One region of the Streptomyces sp. NPDC087420 genome, then DNA from elsewhere that is predicted to be linked to it. Evidence: riboswitches for the same ligand, from Rfam matches in the RefSeq annotation. Region 1 holds a riboswitch; each other region holds the start of a gene.

Region 1 (10,542 bases):
GGAGATGACCGTGCCGCCCGTGAGGATGGCGATGTCGTTCAGCATCGCCTTGCGGCGGTCACCGAAGCCCGGGGCCTTGACGGCGACGGACTTGAAGGTGCCACGGATCTTGTTGACGACCAGGGTCGACAGCGCCTCGCCCTCGACGTCCTCCGCGATGATCAGCAGGGGCTTGCCCGACTGCATGACCTTCTCCAGCAGCGGAAGGAGGTCCTTCACGTTGCCGATCTTGGAGTTGACGATCAGGATGTACGGGTCGTCCAGGGACGACTCCATGCGCTCCATGTCGGTGGCGAAGTACGCCGAGATGTAGCCCTTGTCGAAGCGCATGCCCTCGGTGAGCTCAAGCTCCAGACCGAAGGTCTGCGACTCCTCGACGGTGATGACGCCTTCCTTGCCGACCTTGTCCATCGCCTCGGCGATGAGCTCGCCGATCTGGGTGTCGGCGGCGGAGATGGAGGCCGTCGAAGCGATCTGCTCCTTGGTCTCCACGTCCTTGGCCTGCTCCAGCAGGGCACCGGAGACGGCCTCGACGGCCTTCTCGATCCCGCGCTTGAGGGCCATCGGGTTGGCGCCGGCCGCCACGTTGCGCAGGCCCTCGCGGACGAGTGCCTGGGCGAGGACGGTCGCGGTGGTCGTACCGTCACCGGCGACGTCGTCCGTCTTCTTGGCGACTTCCTTGACCAGCTCTGCGCCGATCTTTTCGTACGGGTCCTCGAGCTCGATCTCCTTGGCGATGGAAACACCATCGTTGGTGATCGTGGGGGCGCCCCACTTCTTCTCGAGGACGACGTTGCGACCCTTGGGACCAAGGGTGACCTTGACGGCGTCGGCGAGCTGGTTCATCCCGCGCTCGAGACCGCGCCGTGCCTCCTCGTCGAACGCGATGATCTTGGCCATGTGAAGTGGTCCTCCCGGACTGGGGTGGATTGCTCCGGACCGCGCCCGCGCCCGCGACGGACGGCCTGAGAGCCCGGCGGTTCCTTGCTCCACCGGTCCCTCCGGGCCTCACTGACCCGGTCCATAAGTTGTCACTCTCACTTGCAGAGTGCTAACGCCAATGATTAGCACTCGACCCCCGAGAGTGCAAGCTCCTCCCCCGGCCCGGCACCCCCGCGCGAGGGTCCCGTACACGCACGAGGGGCCCGTATCCCTGTATGGGATACGGGCCCCTCGGCGTGAGTGCGTCGGTGGCCGATCGCGCCGGGATCAGACGGCGAGCTTGACCATGTCCGCCTGCGGACCCTTCTGGCCCTGCGAGATCTCGAACTCAACTCGCTGACCTTCTTCAAGGGTGCGGTAGCCGTCCATCTGGATCGCGCTGTAGTGGACGAAAACATCCGCACCACCGTCGACCGCGATGAAGCCGTAGCCCTTCTCCGCGTTGAACCATTTGACGGTGCCCTGAGCCATGCCTTACTCCCCTATTACTGCCGGAACGCTTCGACCGCGGCTGAATGTATCTGCCCAACTGCCCTCTGCAACAGGTCAATCGGACGAGAAATCTGGGCACGACCGAACACACATAGCGACGGATTGACTGCGTTCCGGGGCAAGTCGGGCCGGGCAAAACACACATGTGCCCGCAAAAGTCACCGAGAGTTTGACCCCAGGTTGTCGCGTTCTCGTATGCGCTCGGCACCGGCCGCGAGGGGGTGTTCCCAACTCTACCGCGCTCAACCATAAAGAATGGCCCCCTCCGCTTCCTGTGCGGAGGGGGCCACTTCTTGTACGGAGGGGCCGAGGACACCCGTCGGGCGTCCCCGTGATCAGGCGTCAGCAGCCGCCGGCGACCGCCGGGATGATCGAGATGCCGGCGCCCGCGGGGGTCACCGTCTGGAGGCCCTGTTCGAACCGGACGTCGTCGTCGTTCACGTACACGTTGACGAAGCGGCGCAGCTTGCCCTCGTCGTCCAGGACGCGCGCGGCGATGCCGGGGTGGTTGGCCTCCAGCGACTGGATGACCTCGGAGAGGGTCTCGCCCTCCGCCGGAACCTCGGCCTGGCCACCGGTGTACGTACGGAGGATGGTGGGGATGCGGACCTTGACGCTCATGGTGGGGTGCCTTCCTTCAGTGATGGGCGGGACGCGGGGACGGGACGCGGCGCGCGGCGGCCCAGTGCGAGCGGTGGCTCAGTGGGCCAGGCCGGCGGCGCGGAACGCGTCGAGGCTCGGGCGGATCGTGGCGGTGGGTCCTGTGGTCGGGGCCACGGCGTCCAGCGTCTTGAGACCGTCGCCCGTGTTGAGCACGACCGTCGTCAGCGTCGGGTCGAGCAGGCCGGCGTCGATGAGCTTCTTCGTCACGCCGACGGTCACCCCGCCCGCGGTCTCCGCGAAGATCCCCTCGGTGCGGGCCAGCAGCTTGATCGCGTCCACGATCTGCTCGTCGTTCACGTCGTCCACGGCGCCGCCGGTGCGGCGGGCGATGTCGAGGACGTACGGGCCGTCGGCCGGGTTGCCGATCGCCAGGGACTTGGCGATGGTGTTCGGCTTCTGGGGCCGTACGACGTCGTGGCCCGCCTTGAAGGCGGCGGAGACCGGGGAGCAGCCCTCGGCCTGGGCGCCGAAGATCTTGTACGGCTTGTCCTCCACGAGGCCCAGCTTGATGAGCTCCTGGAGACCCTTGTCGATCTTCGTGAGCTGCGACCCCGAGGCGATGGGGATGACGAGCTGGTCGGGCAGCTGCCAGCCGAGCTGTTCGCAGATCTCGTACGCGAGCGTCTTGGAGCCCTCGCCGTAGTACGGGCGGAGGTTGACGTTCACGAAGCCCCAGCCCTCGCCGAGCGGGTCGCCGATGAGTTCGGAGCAGAAGCGGTTGACGTCGTCGTAGTTGCCCTCGATGCCGACGAGTTCACCGCCGTACACCGCGGCCATGACGACCTTGCCCTGCTCCAGGTCGCTCGGGATGAAGACGCAGGAGCGGAAGCCGGCGCGGGCGGCGGCGGCGCCGACGGCGCCGGCCAAGTTGCCGGTGGAGGAGCAGGAGAGCGTGGTGAAGCCGAAGGCGCGGGCGGCCTCGACGGCGATGGCGACGACGCGGTCCTTGAAGGAGTGCGTCGGGTTGCCGGAGTCGTCCTTCACGTACAGGCCGCCGGTGACGCCGAGTTCACGGGCGAGGTTGTCGGCCTTGACGAGCTTGGTGAAGCCGGGGTTGATGTTGGGCTTGGTCGCCACGTCGGCGGGGACGGGCAGCAGCGGCGCGTAGCGCCAGATGTTGTCGGGACCCTCGGCGATGCGCTTCTTCAGCTCTTCGGGGGTGCCGCTCGGCAGGTCGTACGCCACTTCGAGCGGCCCGAAACAGGACGCGCAGGCGAAGATCGGGCCGAGGTCGAAGCGCTCGCCGCATTCGCGGCACGAGAGGGCGGCGGCGGGTCCGAGATCGACGGCACCGGGGGTGACACCGGGCGTGGGGACGGTCTGCACAGACATGGAGGCGAGGCCCTTTCCTCATCTTCCTCACGACGTACTTCGCCGCAAGACGGAATTGGCACCTTCCCCACCATGACCTCGCGGTCGGCGGGAGGGTTGCCGGGGCTTCAACGGGCCGTTCCCTCTGCCCCTCTGGATGAGCGGTATGGCATCGGATCCGGGGTCGGTCCCGCGATCCGAGCGTTTGTCCACCGGATGACCCCCGACATGCGGTGGTCATTCGTGTTGTTCAAGACTGTAACCGAAGGAGCGGACCCTGGAGATAGTGGTCCGCACCGCGAGATGGATCACTTTCAGGGAGAACCGACCGTGCTGGAAGAGGTGGAACGCTGGCTGACCAGGCGTTCCTGGTCCGTGGCCGACCGTCCGCTCGACCGGCTCCTGGCGGCGAAGGCCGCGCGTGGCACCACCGTCAGCGTGGTGCTGCCCGCGCTGGACGAGGAGGAAACGGTCGGCGGGATCGTGACGGTGATCCGGCGTGAGCTGATGGAGAAGGTGCCGCTGGTCGACGAGCTGGTGGTGATCGACTCCGGTTCGTCCGACGCCACGGCGAAGGTCGCGGCGGAGGCGGGCGCGCGGGTGGTGCGCCGGGACGACATCCTGCCGCGGCTGCCGGCGCTGCCCGGCAAGGGCGAGGTGCTGTGGCGGTCGCTGCTGGTGACGGGCGGGGACGTGGTGTGCTTCGTGGACGCGGATCTGCGGGAGTTCTCGGCGGACTTCGTGACGGGGATCGTGGGGCCGCTGCTGACGGAGCCTGACGTACAGCTGGTGAAGGCGATGTACGACAGGCCGCTGGGTACGGGTGGGGGCGCTTCCCCGGGCCAGGGCGGACGGGTGACGGAGCTGGTGGCCCGGCCGCTGCTGAATCTGCACTGGCCGCGCCTGGCGGGGTTCGTCCAGCCGCTCGGCGGAGAGTACGCGGCCCGGCGGACCCTGCTGGAGCGGCTGCCGTTCCCCGTCGGGTACGGCGTGGAGCTGGGGCTGCTCGTGGACGCGCTGCACAGCGTGGGGCTCGACGCGCTGGGCCAGGTCGACGTGGGCACGCGCCTGCACCGGCACCAGGACGACCGGGCGCTGGGGCGGATGGCGGCGGCGATCTACCGTACGGCGCAGCTGCGCCTGTCGCGGTCGTACCTGGGGTCACAACTGGGGGCGCACCTCGTACGGCCCGAGCTGACGCAGTTCGAGCGGGGCGAGCGCGGCTTTGAACCGCGCACGTACGACGTGGACACGGAGGAGCGGCCGCCGATGCGGGAGATCGCGGAGTACACGGCCGGCCGCGCGGCGTAACACCCCGCGATGATCTCATTTGCCTATATTGCACACTTATGAACACTCCCCTGAGCTTGTGGTTCCTCGCGGCGGCGGCCGACGGCGTCACCGCCGAGCGGCTGTGGCTGCTGGGCGGGGTGGCGGTCGCGCTGACGGGGGCGGGAGTGGTGGCGCTGGCGGCGGCGAGGGGACGCGGGGGCGACTGAGCCACGCACCACGCCCGGACCACCTCCGTACGTTTGAGCGTTTCCCGTACGGGCTAGATTTCGGCACATGGTTTCCGAGCAGGCCGCCCAGGTCCTCGTCGCGTCCAACCGCGGCCCCGTCTCGTACACGCTCCGCGACGACGGAGCGCTGGAGGCCCGGCGCGGCGGCGGCGGGCTGGTGTCCGGCCTCTCGGCCATCGGCCCCGACACGGACGCGGTGTGGGTGTGCGCGGCGCTCGGCGACGGCGACCGCGAGGCGGTCCGGCGTACGGGCGGCCGGCTGGACCCGGAGGACACGGGCGGGCAGCGCGTACGGATGCTGGGCATCGCCCCCGACGTCTACGCGGACGCGTACAACGGGGTGGCCAACTCCACGCTCTGGTTCGTCCACCACCTGCTCTACCAGACCCCGCTGGAGCCGTCCTTCGGCGCGGAGTTCCGCGCCCAGTGGGCGTCGTACGAGGCGTACAACCGCGCGTTCGCCGAGGCGCTGGCGGACGAGGCGGGCGACGGCGCCTCCGTCCTCGTCCAGGACTACCACCTGGCGCTGGTGCCCGGCATGCTCCGGGCCCTCCGTCCCGACCTGCGGATCGGCCACTTCTCGCACACCCCCTGGGCGCCGGTCGACTACTTCCGGCTGCTCCCCGACGACATCGCGCGCCAGCTGCTCCGGGGCATCCTGGGCGCGGACCGCGCGGCGTTCCTCACGCACCGCTGGGCGGACGCCTTCACGGCCTGCTGTACGGAGCTGCTGGGCGGCACCGGCAACACCCGCATCGGCGTGCACGGCCTGGGCGCGGACGCGGACTTCCTGCGCGAACGGGCGCACCGCCCCGACGTGGACGAGCGCATCGCGTCGTTGCGCGAGGAGATCGGCGGGACGGACCGGCGGACGATCGTCCGGGTGGACCGTACGGAACTGTCCAAGAACATCGTCCGCGGCCTGTTGGCGTACCGGCAGCTGCTGACCGACCACCCGGAGTGGCGCGAACGGGTGGTCCACGTGGCCTTCGCCTACCCCTCCCGCCAGGACCTGTCGGTCTACCGCGACTACACGGCCGAGGTCCAGCGCGTGGCGGACGCGATCAACCTGGACTTCGGCACGTACGGCTGGCTCCCGGTCGTCCTCCACGTCAAGGACGACTTCGCCCGCTCCCTGGCCGCGTACCGCCTGGCGGACGTGGCCCTGGTCAACCCGATCCGCGACGGCATGAACCTGGTCGCGAAGGAGATCCCGGTGGTCTCCGAGAACGGCTGCGTCCTGGTCCTGTCCCGCGAGGCGGGCGCGTACGAAGAGCTGGGCGAGGACGCGCTGGTGGTGAACCCGTACGACGTCACGGCGACGGCGACAGCCCTCCACGAGGCCCTGACGATGCCCCAGGACGAACGCGCGGAACGCACCAAACGCCTGGCGGCGGCGGCCACGGCCCTCCCGCCGTCCCAGTGGTTCCTGGACCAACTGGAGGCGCTGCGCGCCTGATGGCGCGGTGTCGGGCGCGGGCGTGCGGTGGCCGCGGTCAGGTTCGGGACACCGCCTGCGCCAGGGCTGCCAGGAAGTCGGCCACGGCTGCGGGGCCCGGGAGGGTGAGGTCGGACCTGGTGGACAGTTCCGGGACCTCGGTGCCGCTGCACACCAGGAGGCCCGGGTGGCCGTTGGCGCGGAGGGTGTCGACCGCCGCGTAGGCCGGGAGGTCGCCCAGGTCGTCGCCCGCGTACAGGACGGTCTCGGCGCCTGATTCGTGTACGTACTCCGTCAGGGCCACGCCCTTGTCCACGCCGGGCGGGCGCAGTTCCAGGACCATGCGGCCCGGTTCCAGGACCAGGCCGTGGCGGGTGGCCAGGGCGGCGAGGGGGGTGCGCAGGGTGTCGAAGGCCGCCTGGGGGTCGGTGGCCCTGCGGGTGTGGACCGCGAACGCCTGGCCCTTCTCCTCGATCCAGGTGCCCCGCGAGGCGGCGAACCCGTCGAGGAGGCCGGGGAGTTCGGCGCGGGCGGCCGACACACCCGGGTGCGGGGCGGGGGCGCTGACGGTGCCGGTGGCCGCGTCCCAGCGCTCGGCGCCGTAGTGGCCGAGGACCACGAGGTGTTCCAGGCCCGGCACCCCCGCGAAGCCGCCGAACCGGACCGCGACCTCGGCCGGGCGGCCGGTGACCACGGCGATGGAGGCGACGTGCGGCGCGAGGGCCGCCAGGGCCGGGACGGCGCGCGGGTGCGCGCGGGCCTGTTCGGGGTCGGGGACGATGTCGGCGAGAGTGCCGTCGAAGTCGAGCGCGACGACGGCCTTGGCGGGCCGCGCGAGGAACGCGGCCAGGCCTTCGGCGCCGGCGGGGGTCGAGGGACTCGGCAGGGGGATCTCGGGGCTGCCCATGTCCATGACCTTATCCGTGCGGCCCGGTACCTCGGCGCGGCTCACTGATTGTCCTCAATCGCCGGACGGGCTTGAACAGCCCCCTGCCCGGCACAATCAAGCCCGTCCGGCGATTGAGGACATCAGTAACAGCGACCGCCCACCGGGCGGGAGGTACGGGACGACCTCAACGGCGCTCCCGGCGGGCAGCCCTGACGCGGCGCAGGCGGTTCACCGTGACCGGGTCGTGGGCCAGGGCCCGGGGGTCGTCGAGCAGGGCACCCAGCACCTGGTAGTAGCGGGTCGGCGAGATCCCCAGGCCCTCCCGGATCGCCCGCTCCTTCGCCCCGGGCCCCGGCCAGCCGCGCCGCTCCATCGCCAGCACCGCCCTGTCCCGCTCCGAGAGATCCGGGAGGTCGGAGGGGGAAGGGGTGGAGGGGGCGGCGGAGGGCGCGGCCTCTTCGGGTTCGGGATCCGGCACGCTACTCCGCGGCTTCCGCCGTGACCGCGTCCCGCGCGATCTCCCCCAGCACCGTCGACGGGTTCACACCCGGCTCGACGGCCTTGCCGATGTTCTTCTTGATGCTCTCGCTGACCTTCGCCCACGACGTCTTGCCGACGGGCGGCAGCTGCGACGTCGGCAGCGCCTCCTGGAACTTGCTCAGGTCCTTGTACTCCGGATCCGCGGCCATCGCCTCGTTCGCGCTGTACGTGACGGGCAGGAGGTCGTACTGGCCCACGAAGTCGAGCACGTTCTTGTCGCTGAACGTGAAGTCCAGGAACTTGCCCGCCGCTTCGCGGTGGCCGGGCTGCTTGAAGGCCATCATCCAGTCGGCGACACCCATCGACGACTTGGACGTGCCGTTGATGCCAGGCAGCGGGACCATCCCGACCTTGATGCCGGCCTTCTCGGCCTCCTGCATCAGCGTCGGGTGGCCGTTCAGCATGCCGACCTTGCCGGCGTTGAACGCCGTGAACGCCGCCGCGCGGTCCAGCTTCTCCGGCGCCACGGGCCCGGTCAGCCCGGCCCCGACCATGTTCTTCTGGAGCCACCTGAAGGTGTTCACGTTCTGGGCCGAGTCGATGCTGTACGAGTCGTCGGCGGTCTCGGTGTAGCCGCCCCCGCCGCTCAGCAGCCACATCATCGTCTCGGCCTGCGCCTCTTCGGTCCCCAGCGGCAGGGCGAACGGCGTGGTGACGCCCTTCTCCTTCAGCGCCTTGGCGTCCGACTCGATGTCGGCCCAGGTCTTCGGAGCGCTCAGCCCGGCCTCGTTGAAGAGCTTCTCGTTGTAGAAGAGCAGCCGGGTGGACGCGACGAACGGCAGCCCGTACTGGATGCGGTTGACCTTCCCCGCGTCGGACAGCTGCGTCAGGAAGTTCGCCTGGGTGGGGATGTTGAGGAGTTCGTCCGCACTGTAGAGAGCGTCCTGCTTGACGTAGTCGGCGTAGGCCCCGATCTGCGCGATGTCGGGGGCCTCCCCCCGCTTGACCATCGAGGCGACGTCCGCGTCGACGGTCTTCCACGAGCGGACGTCGACGTCGATCTTGATCCCGGGATTCTTGGTCTCGAAGTCCTTGGCCAGCGCGGACCAGTACTTCTCGGAGCTGTTGGCCGGGCCGGTCCCGTAGTCGGCGGCGACGAGTTTGAGGGTGACGTCGCCCGACGACCCGGTGGCACCGCAACCCGCCAGCGCCATTGTCATGCCCATCGCGGCTATCGCCGCGGTCACTCCCAGGTAGCGCTGCTGCACAGCTCTGTCCCCACCCTTGTTCTTCCGGTGTACGTAAGGTCCCAGTCGGTCCCCTGTGGCGCCCTGTTACAAGGCAGTGATTTTCCCCTATCCGGAGGTTTAAGGTCCACAACTGCGGGGTTTCGCTTCGGCAACGTCTCAACCGGGCATCTCTCAAGGCCGGGACCGCGTCAGACCTTTGTATGGACACGCAACAATCCAGTCCAGTGGACTAGACCTTTCAAGGGTCTACGCGCGAGACTGTTCTTGTGAGACACGTCATCGCCCTCGATGTGGGCGGCACCGGTATGAAAGCCGCCCTGGTCGGGGCGGACGGCGCGCTGCTGTACGAAGCGCGGCGGGCCACCGACCGGGAGCGCGGGCCCGACGCGGTCGTCGAGACCATTCTCGACTTCGCGGCCGACCTGCGCGCGTACGGCATCGAGCACTTCGGCGAGAGCGCCGTGGCGGCCGGTGTCGCCGTCCCCGGCATCGTGGACGCCGAGAGCGGGACGGCCGTGTACGCCGCGAACCTCGGCTGGCGGGACGTACCGCTGCGCGACCTGCTCGGCGAGCGCCTCGGAGGCGTACCGGTCGCCCTCGGCCACGACGTACGCACCGGCGGCCTCGCCGAGGGGCGGCTGGGCGCGGGCAAGGGCGCCGACCGGTTCTTCTTCGTCGGGCTGGGCACCGGCATCGCCGGCGCGATCGGCATCGAGGGCACGATCGAGGCCGGGGCGCACGGGTACGCGGGCGAGATCGGCCACGTCGTGGTCCGCCCCGACGGGCCCGAGTGCGGGTGCGGCCAGCGCGGCTGCATGGAGGCGATCGCCTCCGCCGCCGCCGTGACGCGCGCCTGGGCGGCCGCGAGCGGCGACCCGGCGGCCGACGCGGCGGACTGCGCGCGGGCCGTGGACGCGGGCGATCAGGCGGCGGTACGGGTGTGGCTGGACGCGGTCGACGCGCTCGCCGCCGGACTGGTCACCGCGCTGACCCTGCTCGACCCGCGCACCCTCATCATCGGCGGGGGGCTGGCCGAGGCCGGCGAGACGCTGTTCGCACCGCTGCGGGACGCGGTGGACCGGCGCGTGACGTACCAGAAGGTCCCCGAGATCGTGCCGGCCGCCCTCGGGGACACCGCGGGCTGCCTGGGCGCGGGGCTGCTCGCGTGGGACCTGCTGGCGGGTTCCGGGGGCGGAAGAGACAAAGACGCGGAGACAGGCACAGGCTCCGCCTCCGGCGCAGGCGCCGGCATCGATCATTCCGACGGCTCCGGCCGATCCGACCGTCTCTCCACGGAGGTATCCGCCTGATGGCCGCACGCGCCAAGAGCACCGTTCTGACCGGGGGCAGAGTGGTGCTGCCCACCGGCACCGTGGACGGCGGCCGGGTGATCGTCGAGGACGGCCGGATCACGGGCGCCGCCCCCGCCGACGCCGTGACCCTGGATCTGTCGGGCCACTGGGTCGTGCCGGGCTTCGTCGACATGCACAACCACGGCGGCGGCGGTGCCTCGTTCACCTCCGGGTCCGTGGACGAGGTCCTCAAGGGTGTCCGTAC
Region 2 (10,542 bases), on a different contig from region 1:
CTTCAGCTCGTCGTGGGCGCGGCCGTACCGGGCGAGGCGCCGCTTGACGTCGGTGTAGAACGCCTGGCCGTCCTCCAGGGTGCCGTGGCGGGTGAAGATGGCGTCCGCGCCCGAGGCCGCGAACTCCCTGCCCTCCTCGGAGTCGCCCGCCTGGAAGATGACGGGGCGGCCCTGCGGGCTGCGGGGGACGTTGAAGTGGCCGCTGATGCCGAACTGGTCGACGTGGTGGTCGAACCGGCCGGGCGCCGGATCGGTGAGGAAGATCCCGGCGTCCTGGTCGGCCGTGATCTCGTCGCCGCGCCAGGAGTCGAACAGCTCCCAGGTCGCGGCGAGGAACTGCCGGGCGCGCAGGTAGCGGTCCTCCTGGGCCAGGAAGCCGCCGCGCCGGAAGTTCTGTCCGGTGAACTCGTCCCAGGAGGTGACGACGTTCCAGGCGGCCCGGCCCGCGGACAGGTGGTCGAGCGTCGCGAACTGCCGGGCCACTTCGTACGGTTCGTTGAACGTGGAGTTGATCGTCCCGGCGAGTCCGAGCTTCTCGGTGACGGCGGCCAGGGCGGTGAGGACGGTGAAGGTGTCGGGACGGCCGACGACGTCGAGGTCGTAGATCTCCCCGTTCTGCTCGCGCAGCCGCAGCCCCTCGGCCAGGAAGAGGAAGTCGAACTTGGCGCGCTCCGCCGTCCTGGCGAGGTGGGCGAAGGAGCTGAAGTCGATCTGGCTGCCGGCGGCGGGGTCGCTCCACACGGTGCTGTTGTTCACGCCGGGGAAGTGGGCGGCGAGGTGGATCTGCTTGACGGGCTTGCTCATGCGGGGTGCGTCCTTACGTGTCTTCGGAGCTCTCTTCGGAGCGGGCGAGGCCGGGTCACGCTCAGAGCGCGGCGTACCGGTTCGCGGGGCGGGGCAGCCCGAGCAGGCCGCGCAGGGTGGCCGCCTCGTAGGCGGTACGGAAGACTCCGCGCCGCTGGAGTTCCGGCACCAGGCCCCGGGTGATCCGCTCCAGGTCGTGGGGCAGGGCGGCGGGCCGCAGGCGGAATCCGGTCAGGCCGGCCTCCTGGCCTTCGAGGAGCAGGTCTGCCAGCTCGGCGGGCGTACCGGTGAAGACCCGGGCGTCACTGGTGTAGGGGGCGCCCGCGCGCTCCTCCAGGTGTGCCCTGCGGCCGGCGGCGGCCGCGGGGTCGTCGTCGAGGAAGACGACCAGGTCGCCGAAGACGTGGACGGTCTCATCGGCGCGCCCGGCGGTGGCCTGCGCGGCGCGGATCTCGGTGAGGATCGCCCTGGTGTCCTCGGGGTCGCGCGGGGTGACGAAGCCGACGTCGGTCGAGGTCGCGACGAGGCGGAACGGTTCCGCACGGTGGGCGAGCGCGGCGACGACCGGCTGTCCCTGCGGCGGGCGCGGGGTGATGGAGGGGCCCTTGACGCTGAACCGCTCCCCCGTGAAGTCGATGTAGTGGAGCTTGTCCCTGTCGATGAAGCGGCCGGTGGCCGCGTCGCGGATCTCGGCGTCGTCCTCCCAGCTGTCCCAGAGCCTGCGCAGCACTTCGACGTAGTCGCCCGCCTCGTCGAAGAGCTCCTTCAGCAGGGCCAGGCCCGCGGGCGAGTCCAGCTCGTCGACACGCAGTTGGACGGCCGGCCTGCGGCCGAAGTGCGGGGCCTCGTCGGCGCGTCCTGACACCTTGACCTGGACGCCGGCCCGGCCGGTGCTGACGTGGTCGAGGGTGGCGATGGCCTTGGAGACGTGGAACGGCTCGGTGTGGGTGACGACGGCCGTGGGGATCAATCCGATGTGCCGGGTCAGCGGCGCGACCCGGGCGGCGACCAGCACCGCGTCGAGCCGGCCCCGTACCTGGTCGGTGCGGCCGTCGGGTCCGGCGAAGGACGAGGACTGGAGGCTCAGGGAGTCCTCGATGGTCACGAAGTCCAGCAGGCCCCGCTCGGCCTCGGTCACCAGGTCGGTCCAGTACCGCGCGGTGAACAGCTCGCGGGGCCGGGCACCTGGCTCGCGCCAGGCCGCCGGATGCCAGCCCGCGGCGTCGAGGGCGACGGCCAGATGGAGGGGTGAAGGTGCTGAAGGCATGGCGGTACCGCTTCCCGCTCGGAAATCTCGTGGACTCGAAAAGGTGGACTCGAACATCACGTGGGCGCGGAGTTCTCCTGGACCGGGAGTTCTCCTGGACATGCCGAGTGCCTTCCGTTTCCGGGTCCTGTCCCGGGCGGAAGTCGGCGGACGTGCGTCGGAGGGCGCTGTACGTCGGGGCCGTGCGGCGGAGGAGGTGCCGCTACGGGGTGTGCCGCGGCGCGGCGTTCACGTACGCCGGACACAGGGCGCCGGCGACACGCTGGAGATCGATGTGGCGCCGGGAGAACATGCCGACGGCACGGGGGTGGCGGCTCCTGACGGCGAAGGCCGTGCGTGTGCCGTACCGTCCTCGCACTGCCATCACCTCCGCCTCGACCGGTCGTACCGGTCCGAGCTCTCGCGCTTGCGCTGCCGTCTTCGGCTCCGCCGGGTCGTCACCTGGAGCACCCCGCCGCGTCAGGAGGGTTGCCGGTCAGCCAACCAGGGCTTGTCGCTGACACTCATAACCTGCGTGAACGGTAACTCCGCATCGGTGTCCGGCACAATCCCCACTCGATGAGCACAGACCGTCCCCCGGGCGCGTACCGATCCGCGAGTGACCGATAAGCGTTCGTGATCAATCTCGATCAGTATTCGGCATTGGACGCAGAGTGCCCTCGTCCTGCATGCTCAGTGCCATGTTCAGGCCAGCGATCGCGACGGAGTACGGCCGGTACCCGGCTTGCGCCCTCGCATGCCGCCACGGACTCGACCATCATCTGACGCCCCGTCTGACTCAATGCCGAGTCGTGGACTTCGGCAAGGTCAAGTCGACCGGCTGTCGTTGAGCCGATGAGCACGTCCCCGCCACCGGGCCTCCGGTGAGCGGCGCGGGACGGCACACGCACTCCCGCACCTCCTGACGCTCCCTTCCGCCTCCCCCACGGCCAGCGGCCGACCGGGCCACGCCCGGTCCCGTCCGGCCGGCGCCCGGTCGCGCCCTCAGCCCGCCCACCGCCGCTCACCGACGGTGTCCGGACAGCCACCCAGACGCAAGGACACGCCCATGGTCACCGCTTCTTCCCTCCCCGTCCCGGTGGGGGGACTCACGAGACCCGCCGCAACCGAGAGCCGGCTGTTACGTGCCGATCTCGGCCGGCTGGACGAGGTGAGCGCGTCCCTCGCGGCGACCGCGGCCGAGTACGACCGCACCGGGTCCTTCCCGCACGCTCCGCTCCAACTGGTGCACGAGGCGGGGCTGTTGACCGCCGGGGTGGACGCGAAGTACGGCGGGTCCGGGGTGAGTTTCACCGACGTCACGAAGATCCTGCTGGCGCTCGGCCGGGGCGACCCGTCCACCGCGCTGATCGCCGGGATGACCATCGTCCCCCATCTCCTCCAGACCCGGAGCCCGTGGCCCGAGGAGCTGTACGCCCGGGTGCTGGAAGAGTCCGCGCTGCGTCCCACCCTGCTCAACCACGCCCGCGCGGAGCCCGAGATGGGGTCGTCCACCCGGGGCGGCCTGCCGGCGACCACCGCCAGGCGGACCGCGAACGGCTGGTCGATCCGGGGCAGGAAGCGGTTTGTCACCGGCGCGGAGGGGCTCAGCTACTTCCTGGTCTGGGCGGCGACCGACGAGGCGTCACCCCGGGTGGGCAACTTCGTGGTACCCGCGCGGACACCCGGCATCGAGATCGTGCCGACCTGGCACCAGCTGGGCATGCGCGCCACCGGGAGCCACGAGGTCCGGTTCACCGACGTCGAGATCCCCGCGGAGTACGTGCACGAGCTGGAGGCGCCCGGCGCGGCGCCGGTGGCGGGCCGCCTGCCCGGCACGATCATGCTCCTGCTGTCGTCCGCGCTCTACCTGGGCGTGGCACGCGCCGCGCAGCAGTACGTGCACACCTTCGCCCACGAGCGGGTGCCCGCCGCGCTGGGCCGCTCGCTGGCCACCACGGACCGCGTCCGGCAGGCGGCGGGCGAGATCGAGACGCTGCTCGCCGGCGCCGAACAGCTGATCTTCGGGGTGGCGGACCGGGTGGACCGCGGCGTTCCCGTCGGGGGCGTCGACGCGCTGGCCGCGAAGGTCGTGGTCGTACGCCATGTGACCACCGCCGTGCAGACGGGACTGCGCCTCCTCGGCAACCCGGGGCTGGCCCAGGCCAACCCGCTGGAGCGGCACTTCCGCGACATCCAGTCCGTCGGGGTGCACGCGCCGCAGGAGGACGCCGCGCTCGCGGTGATCGGTGCGGCGGCCCTGGCGAAGGAGGCACCGGGTGCCTGAGCCGGTCCTGTCCGCACCTGCGCCCCGATCGATCTCCCACCGCATCACCACCCACACCCACTCTCACTCCAGTTCCACCACGCCGGGGGTCACCATGCGCACCACCCTGCCCCGACTCGGTCGTCTCCTCGCGGTTTCGCTGAGCGGGCTATTCCTTCTCACCGCCTGCTCGCCGGGCGACAACGGCACCAGTACGGCAGCCGCGGGCAAACCGGTCCGGGGCGGCACGCTCACGACCGCCGTCGACACCGAACCCGTCTCGTGGGACATCCACGCCAGCACGCAGGACGTCACCGCCGAGATCCAGCGCGGGGTCTTCGACTCGCTGGTGTCGCAGGACGCCTCGGGGAAGTTCCACCCGTGGCTGGCCACCAAGTGGGAGGTCGGGGCCGACTTCAAGAGCTACACCTTCCACCTGCGGAAGGACGTGACGTTCACCGACGGCGCCCGGTTCGACGCCGCCGCCGTGAAGGCCAACTTCGACCACATCGTCGCCAAGACGACCAAGTCCCTCTACGCCGCGAACCTGTTGGGCCCGTACACCGGCACCCAGGTCGTCGACCCGTACACGGCGAAGGTCACCTTCTCGAAGCCGTTCGCGCCCTTCCTCCAGGCGGCGAGCACAACCTATCTGGGCTTCTACTCCCCCAAGGCCCTCGCGGCGGACGCGGGCAAGCTCGCGGCGGGCGGCCCGGCGGACGTGGGCAGCGGGCCCTTCGTCTTCACCAGCTACACCAAGGGCCAGTCCGCGGTACTGACCCGCAACCCCGACTACGACTGGGGACCGGCGACGGCCGCGCACACCGGGCCCGCGCACCTGGACAAGCTGGTCGTCCGCTTCCTGCCGGCGGCCTCGGTCAGGTCGGGGGCGCTGACCAGTGGCCAGGTGCAGGTGGCCAAGGCCATCCCGCCGCAGAACGTCACGACCGTCAAGGCGACCCCGGGCCTCAAGCTCGTGTCCCGGGCCGCTCCCGGCGGCAACTACAACCTCTGGCTCAACGCATCGATCGCGCCGCTGGACGACCAGCGGGTGCGCAAGGCGATCCAGCGCGGGATCAACATCGACCAGGACGTGAAGACGGTCACGTTCGGGCAGTACCCCCGAGCCTGGAGCCCCATCAGCCCGACCACGCCCGACTACGACAAGACCCTTGAGGGCAGTTGGCCGTACGACCCGGAGGTCTCCGCCCAACTCCTGGACGAGGCGGGCTGGACCGGGCGCGACGCGCAGGGCTACCGCACCAAGGGCGGCAAGCGGCTCAGCGTCGAGTGGCCCCAACTGTCCATCCAGGCCACCCGGGAGGGACGCGACATCCTGGGCCAGGCCGTCCAGGCCGACCTGAAGAAGGTCGGGGTCGAGGTCAAGCGCCCCAACCTCGACATCGGCACGTACAACACCAAGGTCTACGGCGGCAAGGCGAACATTATCGACCTCAGCTGGCCGCGCTTCGACCCCGATGTGCTGTGGCTGTTCTTCAACTCCGGCAGCGCGCCCGCCAAGGGCGGCATCAACGCCACCTTCCTGACCGACCCGTCCTTCGACACGTGGACGGACCAGGGACGGGCCACGCTGGACGAGAAGGTCCGCGCGGACGTCTACCCCAAGGTGCAGCAGCGGGCGATCGACCTGGCGGTCGTCGTCCCCCTCTACACCCAGGTCTCCCTCGTCGGGCAGTCCGACCGGGTGAAGGGGCTCACCTTCAACGCGAGCAACTGGCTGACGTTCTACGACGCCTGGCTGGTCTCGAAGTGACGGCGGTCCCGGCCGGGCGGGGCCCGGTTCGCCGGGGTGCGTACATCGGCGCCACGGCCCTGGCGGGCGGAATCGCCAGGCGGCTCGCCTCGGCGGTGGCGGTGCTGGTGGGAGCGGCCACCCTGGCCTTCCTGACGCTCCAGCTCATCCCGGGCGACCCCGTCTCCGTCCTGCTGGGACCGTCCAACGCCGGCTCCCCCGCCGTGCGGGCCGAGATCAGCCGGGAGTACGGCTTCGACCGGCCCGTCGCCGGGCAGTACGCGCACTACCTGGGCAGGCTGGTCCAGGGAGACCTGGGCCAGTCCTACCAGTTGCAGCGGCCGGTGCGGTCGCTCATCGGCGACCAGCTGCTGCCGACCGTGCAACTCGCCCTCGCCGGGCTGGCCCTGGCCGTCGTCCTCGCGGTGCTCTCCGCGGTGGCGACGGCCGGGCGCCGGCCCGCGCTCCGCGCCGTCGCCTCGGCCTGGGAGCTGGTCGCGGCCTCCACCCCCTCGTACTGGGTGGGGATCGTGCTGCTGACCGTCTTCTCGTTCCGCTTCCAGGTCTTCCCGGTGGCGGGCGCCGACGGCTTCGCCTCGCTCGTCCTGCCCGCCGTCACCCTGGCCCTGCCGCTCACCGGGGTGCTGGCCCAAGTCCTGCGCGAGGGGCTCGAAGCCGCCCTGGAACAGCCCTTCGTGGTCACCGCCCGGTCCCGGGGCATCAGCCAGACGGCGGTACGGCTCCGGCACGCGCTGCGCCACGCCGCCGTACCGCTGCTCACCCTGGCGGGCTGGCTCACCGGCTCGCTGATCGGCGGCGCCGTCCTGGTGGAGACCGTCTTCGGCCGGCCCGGCATCGGCTCGCTCACCCTCCAGGCGGTCAGCGCCAAGGACATGCCGGTCGTGATCGGCGTGGTGCTGCTCTCCGCGTGTGTCTTCGTCGTGATCTCCACCGTCGTGGAACTGCTCTACTCCGTCATCGACCCGCGGCTCAGGAGCGCCTGACCCCATGACCGGTTCACTCCTCCCCGATCTCGGCACCGCCGGTGCCCCCGCCGCCGGCCCGCCCGCCGCCGCCCCGCCCGCACCGGCGCGGGCGCGCGGCCGGTGGGCGGGCCCGCTCACGGCCGTTCCGCCCACCGTCCTGCTCGCGGGCGCCCTGCTCCTGGTCATCGTGCTCGTCGCGCTGGCCCCCGGTCTGTTCACCCGCGTCCCGCCCTCCGACATCGACCCGCTCCAGGCGCTGACGGGCCCCAGCTCCGCGCACTGGCTCGGCACCGACCAGCTGGGCCGCGACCTGTACGCCCGGATCCTCTACGGCGCCCGGCCCTCGCTGCTCCTCGGCTTCGGCTCGACCGTCATCGCCGTGGTCGGGGGCGCGGTCCTCGGGCTGGCCGCCGCGCTCGGCGGACGCGCCGCCGACCAGCTCCTGATGCGGCTCGCGGACGTCCTGCTGGCCCTGCCCGCCCTGCTGCTGGCGCTGCTGGTCGTGACCGTCCTGGGCTCCGGCACGGTCAACATCATGACCGCCATCGGCATCGCCTTCATCCCCGGCTACGCCCGGCTGGTGCGGGCGGAGGCCATGGTGGTCCGGCGCTCCGGGTACGTCGAATCGGCGGTGGCCCTCGGGCTGCCACGCCGGCAGGTCGTGCTGCGGCACGTCCTGCCGAACGCCCTGGCCCCGCTGCTGACCCTGGCGACCGTGGGGTTCGGCACCGCGCTGATCTCGGCCTCCGGGCTCAGCTTCCTGGGCCTGGGCCCGGCGGCGCCCTCGCCCGAGTGGGGGGCGCTGCTGTCCGCCGGGCGCGACTTCCTCCAGACCGCGTGGTGGATCGGTGTGTTCCCGGGGGCCGCCGTCACCACCACCGTGATCGCCGTCAATGTGGTCGGCCGCTTCGCCCAGCAGCGCTTCACCCGGAGGACCGCCCGATGACCACGACCACCACCGTGTCCCACACCACCCCCGGGTCGCGGTTGCTGACCGTCGAGGGGCTGGACGTCACGTTCCGGCGGGGCGGCGAGGTCAGGGCCGTACGGGACGTGTCGTTCACCGTCGACCGGGGCGAATGCCTCGCCGTGGTCGGCGAGTCGGGCTCGGGCAAGAGTGTCACCGCCCGCACCCTGCTCGGGCTGACCGGAGGCAGCGCCACCGTCACGGCCAGGCGCCTCGACTTCGACGGTGTGGACCTGACCGCGCTGTCGGAGCGTCAGTGGCGTGCGGTACGGGGCCGCCGCATCGGTCTTGTCCTCCAGGACGCGCTCGTCTCCCTGGACCCGCTGCGCACGGTCGGCGCCGAGGTGCGGGAGACGCTGCGCGCGCACGACCTGGCCCGTGGTCCCGAGGCGCGGACGCGGACGCTCGGCCTGCTGGCGAGCGCCGGGATCCCCGACCCCGCCCGGCGGGCCGGTGAGTACCCGCACCAGCTCTCCGGCGGGCTGCGCCAGCGCGCGCTGATCGCCTCGGCGCTGTCGGGCGCCCCGGAGCTGCTGGTGGCCGACGAGCCGACCACCGCCCTGGACGTGACCGTCCAGGCCCAGGTCTTCGGGCTGCTGAACCGGCTGGTCGGAGAGGGCACCGCCCTGATGCTGATCAGCCACGACCTCGCCGTGGTGTCCCGGCTCGCCGACCGGGTCGCGGTCATGTACGGCGGTCTGGTCGTGGAGCAGGGGCGGGCCGGGGACGTACTGAAGGATCCCCGGCACCCGTACACCAGGGCCCTGCTGGCGGCGGTACCGGCGATCCACTCCAAGGGCACGCGGCTGTCCGCCGCCGCCCCCGGACGTCCTCCCGCCGGTCCTGGCGGCTGCCCGTACGCGGCGCGCTGCGCGTCGGCCGACGAGCGGTGCCGTACGGAACTGCCCGCGGCCGTGGCCGACGGGGACGGGCATCTGACGCTCTGCTGGCACCCGGACGCGCCGGCACCGGTGCCTCCGCGTACGACAGCCACCCGCGCCGTTCCCGTGTCCCCGGCGACCGCCGCCGCACCGGCCGGCACACCGCCGGGACCGGCCCTGCTGGAGGTCGAGGGGATCTCCAAGCGCTTCCGCGCGCCGGGCGGCGGCTCGTACACCGCCGTCGGTGACGTGTCGTTCCGGCTCGGCGCGGGCGAGACCCTCGGCCTCGTCGGCGAGTCCGGCTCCGGGAAGACGACCACGGCACGGGTCGTGCTCGGCCTGGTGGAACCGGACGAGGGCACGGTCCGGTTCGAGGGCGCGCCCTGGAGTGGCGTCCCGGAGCGGGAGCGCCGGCCCGGGCGGCGGCGGATCCAGGTCGTCCACCAGGATCCGCTGGGCTCCTTCGACCCCCGGCACAGCGTGGAGCGCGTCGTCGCGGAGGCCGCGGCCAGGGCCGGGGTGCCCCGTGGCCGGGCGCGGTCCGCGCGGGTCGCCGAACTGCTGGGCCAGGTCGGCCTGTCGGCCGGTCTGCGGGGCCGGCGCCCCCTGGAGCTGTCCGGCGGGCAGCGCCAGCGCGTCGCGATCGCCCGCGCCCTGGCCACCGAGCCCCGGCTGATCGTGTGCGACGAGCCGGTCTCGGCGCTCGACGTGTCGATCCAGGCCCAGGTGCTCGACCTGCTGGCCGACCTCCAGAAGGACCTCGGGGTGGCCCTGCTGTTCATCTCGCACGACCTCGGTGTCATCCACCACGTCAGCGACCGGGTGATCGTGATGAAGGACGGGCGGCTGGTCGAGACCGGGGACGTCGGTCAGATCTTCGACCGCCCGGCCCATCCGTACACCCGCGAACTGCTCGCCGCGATCCCCCGGCCCGACCGGGACCAGGAAGGAGTCCGGGCATGACGACCGACCTCGACAGCGAGGTGTGGATCCGGCGCTTCCACCCCTCTCCCGGCGCGGCGGCCCGCCTGGTGTGCTTCCCGCACGCCGGGGGCGCGGCCGGTTTCTACTACGCGCTCTCCGCGCTGCTGCACCCCCGGGTGGAGGTGCTGGCCGTGCAGTACCCGGGACGCCAGGAGCGCAGGTCCGAGCCGCCGGCCCCGGACATCGAGACGCTGGCCGCCGCGGTCGCCGGTGTCCTGGAGCCCCGGTGGGGCACGCCGCACGCGTTCTTCGGGCACAGCATGGGCGCGGTGGTGGCGTACGAGACGGCGCGCCTCCTGGAGGCCGCCACGGGGTCGGGGCCCACGGCGTTCTTCGCCTCCGGCCGGCGTGCGCCGTCCACCCGCCGTGAGGAGGAGCTGCATCTCGCCGACGACCGGGCCCTGTTGGCGGAGGTCGTACGGCAGGGCGGGACCCCGTCCGCCCTGCTGGAGGATCCGGAGCTGGTCGCGATGATCCTGCCGACGCTGCGCGGCGACTACCGGGCGATCGAGCGGTACCGGCACCGGCCGGGTGCCGCGATCGGCGCGCCGATCACCGTCCTGGTCGGCGCCGACGACCTGAAGGTGACCGAGGAGGAGGCGTACGCCTGGAAGGCCCACACCACCGGGTCCACGGAGGTGCTGACCTTCGGTGG
Region 3 (10,542 bases), on a different contig from region 1:
GCCCGCCAACGGCACCGTCACCGCGACCAGTACGCTCCAAGGAGTGAAGGTCGGAAGGCTGTACGGCGGGCCCGTGAAGCCGCTGAAGCTGTCCACGGGCGACCGGGTCGAGGCCGTGGCCGACGCGGGATCGCACTACATGACGGTCTACCGCAACGGAAAAGAGATAAAAAGCATCCCCGTGACCACCGGAAAACCGGGCTTCTCCACGCGTAACGGGATCAAAGTGATCCTGGGCAAGGAGCAGTTCGTCCGGATGCGCGGGACGAGCGTCGGCATCGCGGCCGGCAGCGGTGAGTCGTACGACCTGCCCGTCTACTGGGCGACCCGGGTCACCTGGAGCGGGGAGTACGTGCACGCCGCGCCCTGGTCCGTCGGTTCGCAGGGCTCCGCCAACGTCAGCCACGGCTGCGTCGGGATGTCCACCGACAATGCGAAGTGGTTCTTCGGGGTCGTCCGCCAGGGCGACGTCGTGCGGGTCGTCAACAGCGAGGGCCACACGATGGAGAACTTCGGCAACGGGTTCGGCGACTGGAACCTGAGCTGGGACAAGTGGCGCGGCGGCAGTGTCCTGACCGCCGGCGTCAAGGAGGGCACGGGCCCCTCCGCCGCGGCGCGGCTGCGTCCCGAAGTCTGACGGGCGGCGGGCGGGTGCCGTGCGGGACTACTCCCGTACGGCACCCGCCCGTTCGTTCGCGAGCCCGGAGCCCGGAGCCAGAGCCCAGAGCCCGGAGCCGGGACAGGGGCTACGCCCCCACGGCCTGCCTCGTACGCAGCAGGGCGGCCAGGGTGTCCGCGAAACCGACCGGTTCGACCGGAAGGGTCACCGCGGCGTCCGCGCGGCTCCAGGTGGCCAGCCAGGCGTCCTGCGGGCGCCCGATCAGGAGCAGCACGGGTGGGCAGTTGAAGATCTCGTCCTTGATCTGCCGGCAGACGCCCATACCGCCCGAGGGCGCCGCCTCGCCGTCCAGCACGCAGACGTCGATGCCGCCCTGGTCGAGGGCCTTGATCACCGCGGGGAGGGTGGCGCACTCCAGGAACCGGATCGGCGGCACGTCGGCGGCCGGCCTGCGTCCCGCCGCCAGCCGTACCTGCTCGCGGGTGTTCGCGTCGTCGCTGTAGACCAGCACCGTGGCGGTCGGCTGCATTGTTCCTCCGTGACATCCGTGTCTGCGAGGGCTTCGGGGCACGTGCCGTGAACCGATGCGCGGATGCTACTCCGTCGGACAGCATGTCAGCACGGGTAATGACAGGTCTTCGCTGGGCCGTTCGGGCTGGACAGGCGCATGGACACACCGAACTGCACCCCCCGGAGTGAGGGCGGGATAAGGGACCGACATAATGTCGGTCGTGGCGACAGCAACGACAGTAGAAACCGGGCACGCGCACCCGTCGGTCAATCGGCCGAACCTCACCAGCGTCGGAACGATCATCTGGTTGAGTTCCGAGCTGATGTTCTTCGCGGCCCTCTTCGCGATGTACTTCACCCTGCGATCCGTGACGGGGGAGGAGCACTGGAAGGAAGTGGCGTCGTCCCTGAACGTTCCGTTCTCGGCGACGAACACCACGATCCTGGTGCTTTCCTCACTCACCTGCCAGCTCGGCGTCTTCGCCGCGGAGCGCGGTGACGTGAAGAAGCTCCGCACCTGGTTCGTGATCACGTTCGTGATGGGTGCGATCTTCATCGGCGGTCAGATCTTCGAGTACACCGAACTGGTCAGGAACGACGGCATCTCGCTGTCCTCCGACCCGTACGGCTCGGTGTTCTACCTGACCACCGGCTTCCACGGTGCGCATGTGACAGGTGGCCTGATCGCCTTCCTGTTCGTCCTCGGCAGGACGTACGCGGCCAAGAGGTTCACCCACGAACAAGCAACCGCCGCCATCGTTGTGTCCTATTACTGGCACTTCGTCGATGTCGTCTGGATCGGCCTTTTCGCCACGATCTACTTGATCAAGTAACGGACGCGCCCCTGAGCGCGTCCGCACACTGTCCAGCAAGCACCGACGCAGAAGATCCTGACACCGGGGTAATCCGTGAAAAAGCTCTCCGCACGACGACGCCATCCGCTGGCTGCGGTCGTCGTCCTACTCCTCGCGCTGGCGGCCACCGGGGGGCTGTACGCGGCGTTCGCGCCCGCGGACAAGGCGCAGGCCGACACCACCTCCCAGTCACTCGCCATCGAGGAGGGCAAGAAGCTCTACTCCGTGGGCTGCGCGAGCTGCCACGGAGTGGGCGGCCAGGGCAGCAGCGACGGTCCCTCCCTGGTGGGCGTCGGCGCGGCCGCCGTGGACTTCCAGGTCGGCACCGGCCGTATGCCCGCCCAGCAGCCCGGCGCGCAGGTGCCGAAGAAGCCGGTCATCTACTCCCAGAAGGAGATCGACCAGCTCGCCGCGTACGTCGCGTCCCTCGGCGCGGGACCCGCCCAGCCGACCTCGGAGCAGTACAGCCCCGACGGCGCGGACATCGCCAGGGGCGGCGACCTGTTCCGTACCAACTGCACCCAGTGCCACAACTTCACGGGTGAGGGCGGCGCGCTGACACACGGCAAGACCGCACCGAACCTGGACGGCGTCAACCCCAAGCACATCTACGAGGCCATGCAGACCGGCCCGCAGAACATGCCGTCCTTCCCGGACACGACGATGCCGGAACAGCAGAAGAAGGACCTCATCGCGTACATCCAGGCGGTGAACGGCGCCGACTCGCCGAGCCCCGGCGGCCTCAACCTGGGCGGCCTCGGCCCCGTCAGTGAGGGCCTGTTCGGCTGGATCTTCGGGCTCGGCGCATGTATCGCAGTCGCCATCTGGGTCGCGGCCCACACCGCTAAGGCCAAGAAGTCATGAGTAGCCAAGAGATTCCAGAAGAAAAGAACCTGCCGAGCGCGCAGGAGCCAGGGCACGGCGGCGCGGTCGAGCGGACGGACGATCCGTTCGCCGACCCGGGACTGCCGGCGCATCAGCCGCGGATCCAGGACATCGACGAGCGCGCCGCCAAGCGGTCCGAGCGGGTGGTCGCCTTCCTGTTCCTGCTCTCGATGCTGGCGACGGTCGCGTTCATCGCGTCCTTCGTCGCGTTCCCCGTGGACAAGATCGTCTACATCTGGCCGATCGGGCACATCAGCATCCTGAACTTCTCGCTGGGAGTGACGCTCGGCATCGCCCTGTTCTGCATCGGCGCCGGCGCGGTCCACTGGGCGCGCACGCTGATGTCGGACGTGGAGATGACCGACGAGCGCCACCCCATCGCGGCGACGCCCGAGGTCAAGGCGAAGGTCCTGGCGGACTTCGCGGCCGGTGCGTCGGAGTCCGGCTTCGGGCGGCGCAAGCTGATCCGCAACACGATGTTCGGGGCGCTGGCGTTCGTACCGCTCTCCGGTGTGGTGCTGCTGCGCGACCTCGGCCCGCTGCCGGAGAAGAAGCTCCGCACCACTCTGTGGGCCAAGGGCAAGCAGCTCATCAACATGAACACCCTGGAGCCGCTGCGTCCCGAGGACGTCGTCGTGGGCTCGCTGACCTTCGCCATGCCCGAGGGGCTGGAGGAGGACAGCGAGGAGTTCCAGAAGGAGATCGCCAAGGCCGCCCTGATGATCGTCCGTATCCAGCCGGAGGACATCAAGGACAAGCGCGAACTCGAGTGGTCCCACGAGGGGATCGTGGCCTACTCGAAGATCTGCACCCACGTCGGCTGCCCGATCAGCCTGTACGAGCAGCAGACGCACCACGTGCTCTGCCCGTGCCACCAGTCCACCTTCGACCTCTCCGACGGCGCCCGGGTCCTCTTCGGCCCGGCCGGTCACGCTCTTCCGCAGCTGCGGATCGGAGTGAACGGTGAGGGCAACCTCGAGGCGCTCGGCGACTTCGAAGAGCCCGTCGGCCCTGCCTTCTGGGAGCGCGGATGAGTAACAGCACGGACGAGACGAACCCCCGCAAGACGCCCGCCGGCGAACGGGTCGCCGACTGGGCGGACGGCCGGCTGGGCATCTACGGCCTGGCCAAGGCCAACATGCGGAAGATCTTCCCGGACCACTGGTCCTTCATGCTGGGCGAGGTCAGCCTCTACAGCTTCATCATCATCATCCTCACGGGTGTCTATCTGACGCTGTTCTTCCACCCGTCGATGAACGAGGTCGTCTACCACGGCAGTTACGTGCCCCTCCAGGGTGTACGGATGTCGGAGGCGTTCTCCTCGACGCTGGACATCAGCTTCGACGTCCGCGGCGGCCTGCTGATCCGCCAGATCCACCACTGGGCCGCGCTGATCTTCCTCGCGGCGATGCTCGTGCACATGATGCGCGTGTTCTTCACGGGTGCGTTCCGCAAGCCCCGTGAGGTCAACTGGCTGTTCGGCTTCCTGCTGTTCGTCCTCGGCATGTTCACCGGGTTCACCGGTTACTCGCTCCCCGACGACCTGCTGTCCGGCACCGGTGTCCGCTTCGTGCAGGGCGCGATCCTGTCGGTGCCGATCGTCGGTACGTACATCTCGATGTTCCTGTTCGGCGGGGAATTCCCCGGCGGCGACTTCGTGAGCCGGTTCTACTCGGTCCACATCCTGCTGCTGCCCGGACTGATGCTGGGCCTGGTGGCCGGGCACCTGATCCTGGTGTTCGTGCACAAGCACACCCAGTTCGCGGGCCCCGGCCGTACGGAGAAGAACGTCGTCGGCATGCCCCTGCTGCCGATCTACATGGCGAAGGCCGGCGGGTTCTTCTTCCTGGTCTTCGGTGTGATCTCGGTCGTCTCGGCGATCGCCACGATTAACCCGATCTGGTCGATCGGCCCCTACCGGCCCGACCAGGTCTCCACCGGTGCGCAGCCCGACTGGTACATGGGCTTCTCCGAGGGGCTCATCCGGTTCATGCCCGGCTGGGAGATCAACTTCTGGGGCCACACGCTGGTCCTGGGGGTGTTCATCCCGCTGATCATCTTCCCGCTGGTGCTCGTCGCGATCGCGGTCTACCCGTTCATCGAGGCGTGGGTCACCAAGGACGACCGTGAGCACCACATCGCGGACCGGCCGCGCAACGCGCCGACCCGTACGGCCTTCGGCGTCGCCTGGCTGTCGTGGTACTTCGTCCTGCTGGTCGGTGGTGGAAACGACATCTGGGCCACGCACTTCCACCTGTCGATCAACACGATCACCTGGTTCGTCCGGGTCGGGTTCTTCGTCGTCCCGGTCCTCACCTTCGTCGTCACCAAGCGGTTCTGCCTCGGCCTTCAGCGCGCGGACGCGGAGAAGGTGCTGCACGGACGCGAGTCCGGGCTCATCAAGCGGCTGCCGCACGGCGAGTTCGTCGAGGTCCACACGCCGCTGGAGCAGGGTGACCTGTACAAGCTCACCGCGCACGAGCAGCAGAAGCCGGCGGAGCTCGGCCCCACGGTCGACGAGAACGGTGTCGAGCGGAAGGTCTCGCCGGTCGAGAAGGCGCGGGTGAAGCTCAGCAAGGGCTTCTACGGGGAGAACACCCAGATCCCCAAGCCCACCGCCGAGGAGTACAAGGAGATCACGAGCGGCCACGGCCACCACTGATCCCACCGGCCCCCAGGGTCGCCACCACCGAGGGCCCCGGCCGGTCTCCTTCCCGAGACCGGCCGGGGCCCTCGGCGTTGTCGGGTGCGGTCCGGTGCGGGCTCCCCGCTGCACCGGCCGGTCCGCAGTACGGGCACGGGGCCCGCGGGGCCGGTGTCCGCCGATAGGCTGGGCGGCGGGCCCGGCGGCAGGCCGGGGACCCGTTGTACTGACACCCAGGAGCGAGCATGAGCGCTGTTACCCCCGTCGGAGGCGACACCGTGGCGGCCCGGACCTGGCCGGGCGTCCTCAACCCCCTGCTGCGCGGCGAGAACCTGTCCACGGACGACACCGCCTGGGCGATGGACCAGATCATGGACGGCGAGGCCACCGACGCGCAGATCGCCGGCTTCGCCGTGGCGCTGCGGGCGAAGGGCGAGACCGTCGAGGAGGTCTCCGGGCTCGTCCGCGCGATGTACGCGCACGCCAACACCATCGAAGTGCCCGGCCGTACGGTCGACATCGTGGGGACCGGCGGCGACCTCGCCAAGACGGTCAACATCTCCACGATGGCGGCGATCGTGGTCGCGGGTACCGGCGCGAAGGTCGTCAAGCACGGCAACCGCGCCGCGTCGTCCGCGAGCGGTGCCTCCGACGTCCTGGAGAAGCTCGGCGTCAACCTGGAACTGACACCGCGGCGGGTCGCGGAGGTCGCGGAGGAGGCGGGGATCACCTTCTGCTTCGCGGTGAAGTTCCACCCCGCGCTGCGGTACGCGGCCAAGGCGCGCCGGGAGCTGGGCGCGCAGACCACGTTCAACATCCTCGGGCCGCTGACCAACCCGGCCCGGGTACGGTCCCAGGCCGTCGGCGTGGCGGACCTGCGGATGGCGCCGATCGTGGCGGGCGTGCTGGCCGAGCGCGGCAGTTCGGCGCTGGTCTTCCGGGGCGACGACGGGCTCGACGAGCTGACGACGACCGCGACCTCGCGGGTGTGGATCGTCCGGGACGGGAAGGTCGGCGAGGTGCCGTTCGACCCGCGTGAGGTGGGCCTGGCTCTGGTGCCGGTGGAGGCGCTGCGGGGCGCGGACGCGTCGTACAACGCGGATGTGGCCCGGCGGCTGCTGGCCGGTGAGACCGGTCCCGTACGGGACGCGGTGCTCCTGAACGCGGCGGCGGCGCTGGTCGCGCTGGACCCGACGGACGACGCGCTGGAACTCCAGCTGGCGGCGGGCATCGCGCGCGCGGCGGAGTCGGTGGACTCGGGCGCGGCGGGGCGGGTCCTCGCGCGCTGGGTCGAGGCGTCGCACCGGTAGCGGTAGCGGTAGCGGGCGGGCGGGGTGCGGCCACCGGCCCCGCCCCGCCTCTTCCGTTCCCCCCGCCTGCTCTGTTCCACATCCCGGACGCGGACTTGAGGCCGCTGTCTGTCTGTGTCAAGCTCTTCGACAAGGTCATGAGTGACAGCGATTTAGGCCCCGGCTCGCTGTCCGGCAACCCTCCGTCCGTGGCGGGGTGCCCCGGGTGAAGACCAGGCCGTAGGCAGCGAGGTCTGCGGCAAGCGCGGACCCCTGGCTTTCTTGGGGTCCAGGTCCTCGAGGGAGCAGTCTCGTGACGTCCGCATACCCGAACGCCGCCACGTCGTCGTCCATCATTGCCACCGCCACCGACGACCCCGCCTGTGCGGCGCCGCTGCCCGTGCTCGGGCGCGACGTGACCGTCCCGCTCGTCACCGGGGGCGAGGTCACCTACGCCGCCCTCGACTACGCCGCGAGCGCCCCCGCGCTCCAGCGGGTGTGGGACGACGTCGCCGCCTACGCGCCGTACTACGGCAGCGTGCACCGCGGCGCCGGCTACCTCTCCCAGCTGTCGACGGACCTGTTCGAGAACAGCCGCCGTACCGTCGCCGAGTTCCTCGGCTGCCGCCCCGACGACCAGGTCGTCTTCACCCGTTCGACCACCGACTCGCTCAACCTGCTGGCCGCCGTGGTCCCCGCGGGCACCCAGGTCTTCGTGTTCGAGACCGAGCACCACGCCTCGCTGCTGCCCTGGCGCGACGCCCGGGTGACGTACCTGAACGCGCCCCGTACCCCCGCCGAGGCCGTCGCCACGCTCGACCGGGCGCTCGCCGGGCGGGAGCAGGGCCCCGCCCTGGTCTGTGTCACCGGCGCGTCCAACGTGACCGGCGAGATCTGGCCCGTACGGGAGCTGGCCGCCGCCGCCCACCGGCACGGCGCGCAGATCGTCCTCGACGCGGCGCAGCTCGCCCCGCACCACCCCGTCGACATCGCCGGACTGGACGTCGACTGGGTCGCCTTCTCCGGGCACAAGCTGTACGCGCCCTTCGGCTCCGGTGTCCTCGCGGGCCGCGCCGACTGGCTGCGGGAGGCGGAGCCGTACCTGGCGGGCGGCGGCGCCAGCCGCAAGGTCGCCCGGCGTGCGGACGGCGGGGTGGACGTCGACTGGCACACCACGGCCGCCCGTCACGAGGCCGGTTCGCCCAACGTCATCGGCGTGTACGCCATCGCCTCGGCGTGCAAGGCGCTCGAAGAGGCCGGGTTCGACACGCTCGTCGCCCGGGAGCAGCGGCTTGTCCGCCGCGTGCGGGCGGGCCTGGCCGAGGTGCCCGAGGTCCGGGTGCTGTCGCTGTTCGGGGACGACGCCCCGCGCGTCGGCGTGCTCTCGTTCGTGGTGGAGGGCTGGAACAGCTCGCACTTCGCCGCGGCGCTCTCCGCGGAGTACGGCATCGGGGTGCGGGACGGCCTGTTCTGCGCCCACCCGCTGGTACGGACCCTGCTGGGCAGCGACCCGCAGGACCCGGGGGAGTGCGGCGCCCCGGAGGCGGAGCCGGGCGAGCGCTCGCTCAACGCCATTCGGGTGAGCTTCGGCGCGGGAACGCCCGACGAGCACGTGGACCGGTTTGTCGGCGCCGTGAAGGAGCTGGTGCGCGAGGGCGCCCGCTGGAGCTACCGCACCGAGGAGGGCCGCTGCGTCCCGGACCGGGACGGCGAGACCGTCTGACGCACGCTCGCACGGGAGGGCGTCGTTCCCCTGCGCACCGCCTGGAGGCGGCCTACGCGTCGAGTCCGATCGCGAAGGCCGCCTCCAGGTCGTGCTGGGAGTACGTACGGAACGCGACGTGTGTGTCCGTCGCCTCGACGCCTTCGATCTTGCTGATCGAACCGGGGATGATGTCCGCCAGGTCGTCGTGCTTGGCGACCCGCACCATGGCGATCAGGTCGTACGTACCGGTGACCGAGAAGACCTCGCTGACGCTGTCCAGCGCGGCGATCGACTCGGCGATCTCGGGGATCCGGCCGACGCTGGTCTTGATGAGCACGATCGCGGTGATCACGGCTGACGTTCTCCCTCGGTGGCCACGGCTTTGACCTCCACCCTATCGCTACGCCGGTAACGCCCCCAGGCGTAGCAGAAGCCCACGGCGAAGCCCACCAGATGGGCGAGGTACGCGACCCCGGGCCCCGATCCGGCGTTCCGCGCCGCCACCCACTGGAGGACGAACCAGAAGATCAGCACGATCCAGGCGGGGAAGCGCAGCGGCAGGAAGAGGAGGAACGGGAAGAGGCTGGTGACCCGCGCCCGGGGGAAGAGGCGCAGGAAGGCGCCCAGCACCGCGGAGATCGCGCCGGACGCCCCCACCAGGGTCTGCTCCGAGCCCGCGTTGGCCATCGCGTACACGAAGAGGGCCGCGTAGCCGGCGGCCAGGTAGAACAGCGCGAAGTGCAGTCGCCCCATCCGCTCCTCCGTCATCGCCCCGAAGACGTAGAGGAAGAGCATGTTCCCCAGCAGGTGCAGCCAGCTGCCGTGGACGAACAGCGCGGTGAGAGGGGTCAGCAGGGCGCGCGGGGTGGGGTCGTGCGTCAACTGGCCGGGGACGACACCCCAGCGTTCGAAGTACGCGCTCTGCGCACCGAGGAGCGCCTCGCCCCTCCCGTACGCCATGGTGAAGCCCGACAGGGGGCTGATCAGGAACGTCAGCACGCAGAGCGCGATCAGTCCGTACGTCACCACGGGGCCGTCGTTCGCCGTGCGCCAATTGATCACGGACAGAGCATGGCGTACGGGGAGTCATCGGGCGGGAATGCCTCGCCGGGCCATGGGGTACCCGCGAGGCCGTAGGGTTACGGGCGGACATCCACACGTTCGACGGCGCACCGCCGGCCCCACCCCGACACTCAAGGACGGCACGATGACGACGGTTCCCCGGCCGACGGCCGCCACCCGGTGGCGCTGCACGCTCTGCGGCAATCTCACGCGCTTCGACGTGACCCGGTCGTCGAGGGTCGTGGAGTACGTCCATCTGGACCTGGCGGGGGAGCCGAAGGTGGAGGAGCGAGAGGTGGTCAGTGAGACCATCGAGTCCGTGCGCTGCCGTTGGTGCAACGCGGTGGACCAGATCGAGCTGGTCGACAGGCCGGGCGCCGGTTCCTGAGGGAACCGCCCGAGGGTAGTGGGGTGACGGATCGTGGAGCAGCCGGACAGCGGTGCCGAGCCGGCCGGTGCGGCCGGCGGTGACGCCGCCGAGGCGCTCGACCGTCCGCTCCCGGACGGGGTGAGACGCCGGGTCGTCGCGCTGGTCTCGGACGCCTTCGGCGGGCTGACGGTCTCCGAACTCCCGGCGCAGCTGCGCCAGTACGCCCGCTTCACCCCGAACAGGCGTGCCAAGTTCGCGGGCAACGCGATGGCCGCCGCGCTGGAGAGCGACCCCCTCTTCCGCCAGCGGATCGGGGAGCGGATCACGCAGTCGCAGCCCGAGCTGTCCTCCGCCCTGGAGTCCGGATCGCCGCCCGCGGCGGCCGATCCCGTGGATGTGGCCGCCGCCGCGTACGTGCTGCGGCCCCCCGGATGGGTGAAGTTGGTGGCGGCCGCCGGCGAGGAGGCCCAGCGGGCCGACGCCGAGCGCGCCGGCGAGGAGGCCAGGCGCGAGCTGGAGCGGCTGCGCGAAGAGCTGGCCGTCGCCAGGGCGCTGACGAAGACCGAGAACGAACGGTTGCGTACGGAGCTGGAGACGGCCCGCA

Evidence for each region. Region 1 has a riboswitch for S-adenosylmethionine ahead of thrC (threonine synthase). Riboswitches for the same ligand answer to the same signal wherever they lie in the genome.
Region 2: another riboswitch for S-adenosylmethionine. It lies ahead of ACIO1C_RS03005 (putative leader peptide); the one in region 1 lies ahead of thrC (threonine synthase).
Region 3: another riboswitch for S-adenosylmethionine. It lies ahead of ACIO1C_RS09825 (aminotransferase class V-fold PLP-dependent enzyme); the one in region 1 lies ahead of thrC (threonine synthase).

Annotation. Positions count from the first base shown of each region.
Region 1 covers NZ_JBIUXU010000022.1:32,808-43,349, reverse strand. Annotated here, with positions in the region: gene groL (chaperonin GroEL) at 1-900, opposite strand, end outside; gene ACIO1C_RS34000 (cold-shock protein) at 1,210-1,413, opposite strand; gene ACIO1C_RS33995 (MoaD/ThiS family protein) at 1,777-2,055, opposite strand; gene thrC (threonine synthase) at 2,134-3,429, opposite strand; SAM riboswitch class I at 3,445-3,572, opposite strand; gene ACIO1C_RS33985 (glucosyl-3-phosphoglycerate synthase) at 3,739-4,719, shown strand; gene ACIO1C_RS33980 (hypothetical protein) at 4,758-4,907, shown strand; gene ACIO1C_RS33975 (trehalose-6-phosphate synthase) at 4,975-6,387, shown strand; gene otsB (trehalose-phosphatase) at 6,425-7,273, opposite strand; gene ACIO1C_RS33965 (DUF3263 domain-containing protein) at 7,440-7,733, opposite strand; gene ACIO1C_RS33960 (ABC transporter substrate-binding protein) at 7,735-8,961, opposite strand; partial or broken gene ACIO1C_RS33955 (ROK family protein) at 9,252-10,166, shown strand; gene nagA (N-acetylglucosamine-6-phosphate deacetylase) at 10,295-10,542, shown strand, end outside.
Region 2 covers NZ_JBIUXU010000001.1:711,279-721,820, reverse strand. Annotated here, with positions in the region: gene ACIO1C_RS03015 (NtaA/DmoA family FMN-dependent monooxygenase) at 1-804, opposite strand, end outside; gene ACIO1C_RS03010 (LLM class flavin-dependent oxidoreductase) at 866-2,071, opposite strand; gene ACIO1C_RS03005 (putative leader peptide) at 2,274-2,435, opposite strand; SAM riboswitch class IV at 2,469-2,582, opposite strand; gene ACIO1C_RS03000 (acyl-CoA dehydrogenase family protein) at 3,120-4,337, shown strand; gene ACIO1C_RS02995 (ABC transporter substrate-binding protein) at 4,330-6,090, shown strand; gene ACIO1C_RS02990 (ABC transporter permease) at 6,087-7,073, shown strand; gene ACIO1C_RS02985 (ABC transporter permease) at 7,078-8,001, shown strand; gene ACIO1C_RS02980 (dipeptide ABC transporter ATP-binding protein) at 7,998-9,866, shown strand; gene ACIO1C_RS02975 (thioesterase II family protein) at 9,863-10,542, shown strand, end outside.
Region 3 covers NZ_JBIUXU010000004.1:262,624-273,165, reverse strand. Annotated here, with positions in the region: gene ACIO1C_RS09860 (Ig-like domain-containing protein) at 1-637, shown strand, start outside; gene ACIO1C_RS09855 (hypothetical protein) at 747-1,148, opposite strand; gene ACIO1C_RS09850 (heme-copper oxidase subunit III) at 1,342-1,962, shown strand; gene ACIO1C_RS09845 (c-type cytochrome) at 2,038-2,847, shown strand; gene ACIO1C_RS09840 (Rieske 2Fe-2S domain-containing protein) at 2,844-3,902, shown strand; gene ACIO1C_RS09835 (cytochrome bc complex cytochrome b subunit) at 3,899-5,530, shown strand; gene trpD (anthranilate phosphoribosyltransferase) at 5,758-6,822, shown strand; SAM riboswitch class IV at 6,956-7,073, shown strand; gene ACIO1C_RS09825 (aminotransferase class V-fold PLP-dependent enzyme) at 7,154-8,524, shown strand; gene ACIO1C_RS09820 (Lrp/AsnC family transcriptional regulator) at 8,577-8,858, opposite strand; gene ACIO1C_RS09815 (rhomboid family intramembrane serine protease) at 8,855-9,532, opposite strand; gene ACIO1C_RS09810 (hypothetical protein) at 9,714-9,956, shown strand; gene ACIO1C_RS09805 (NYN domain-containing protein) at 9,990-10,542, shown strand, end outside.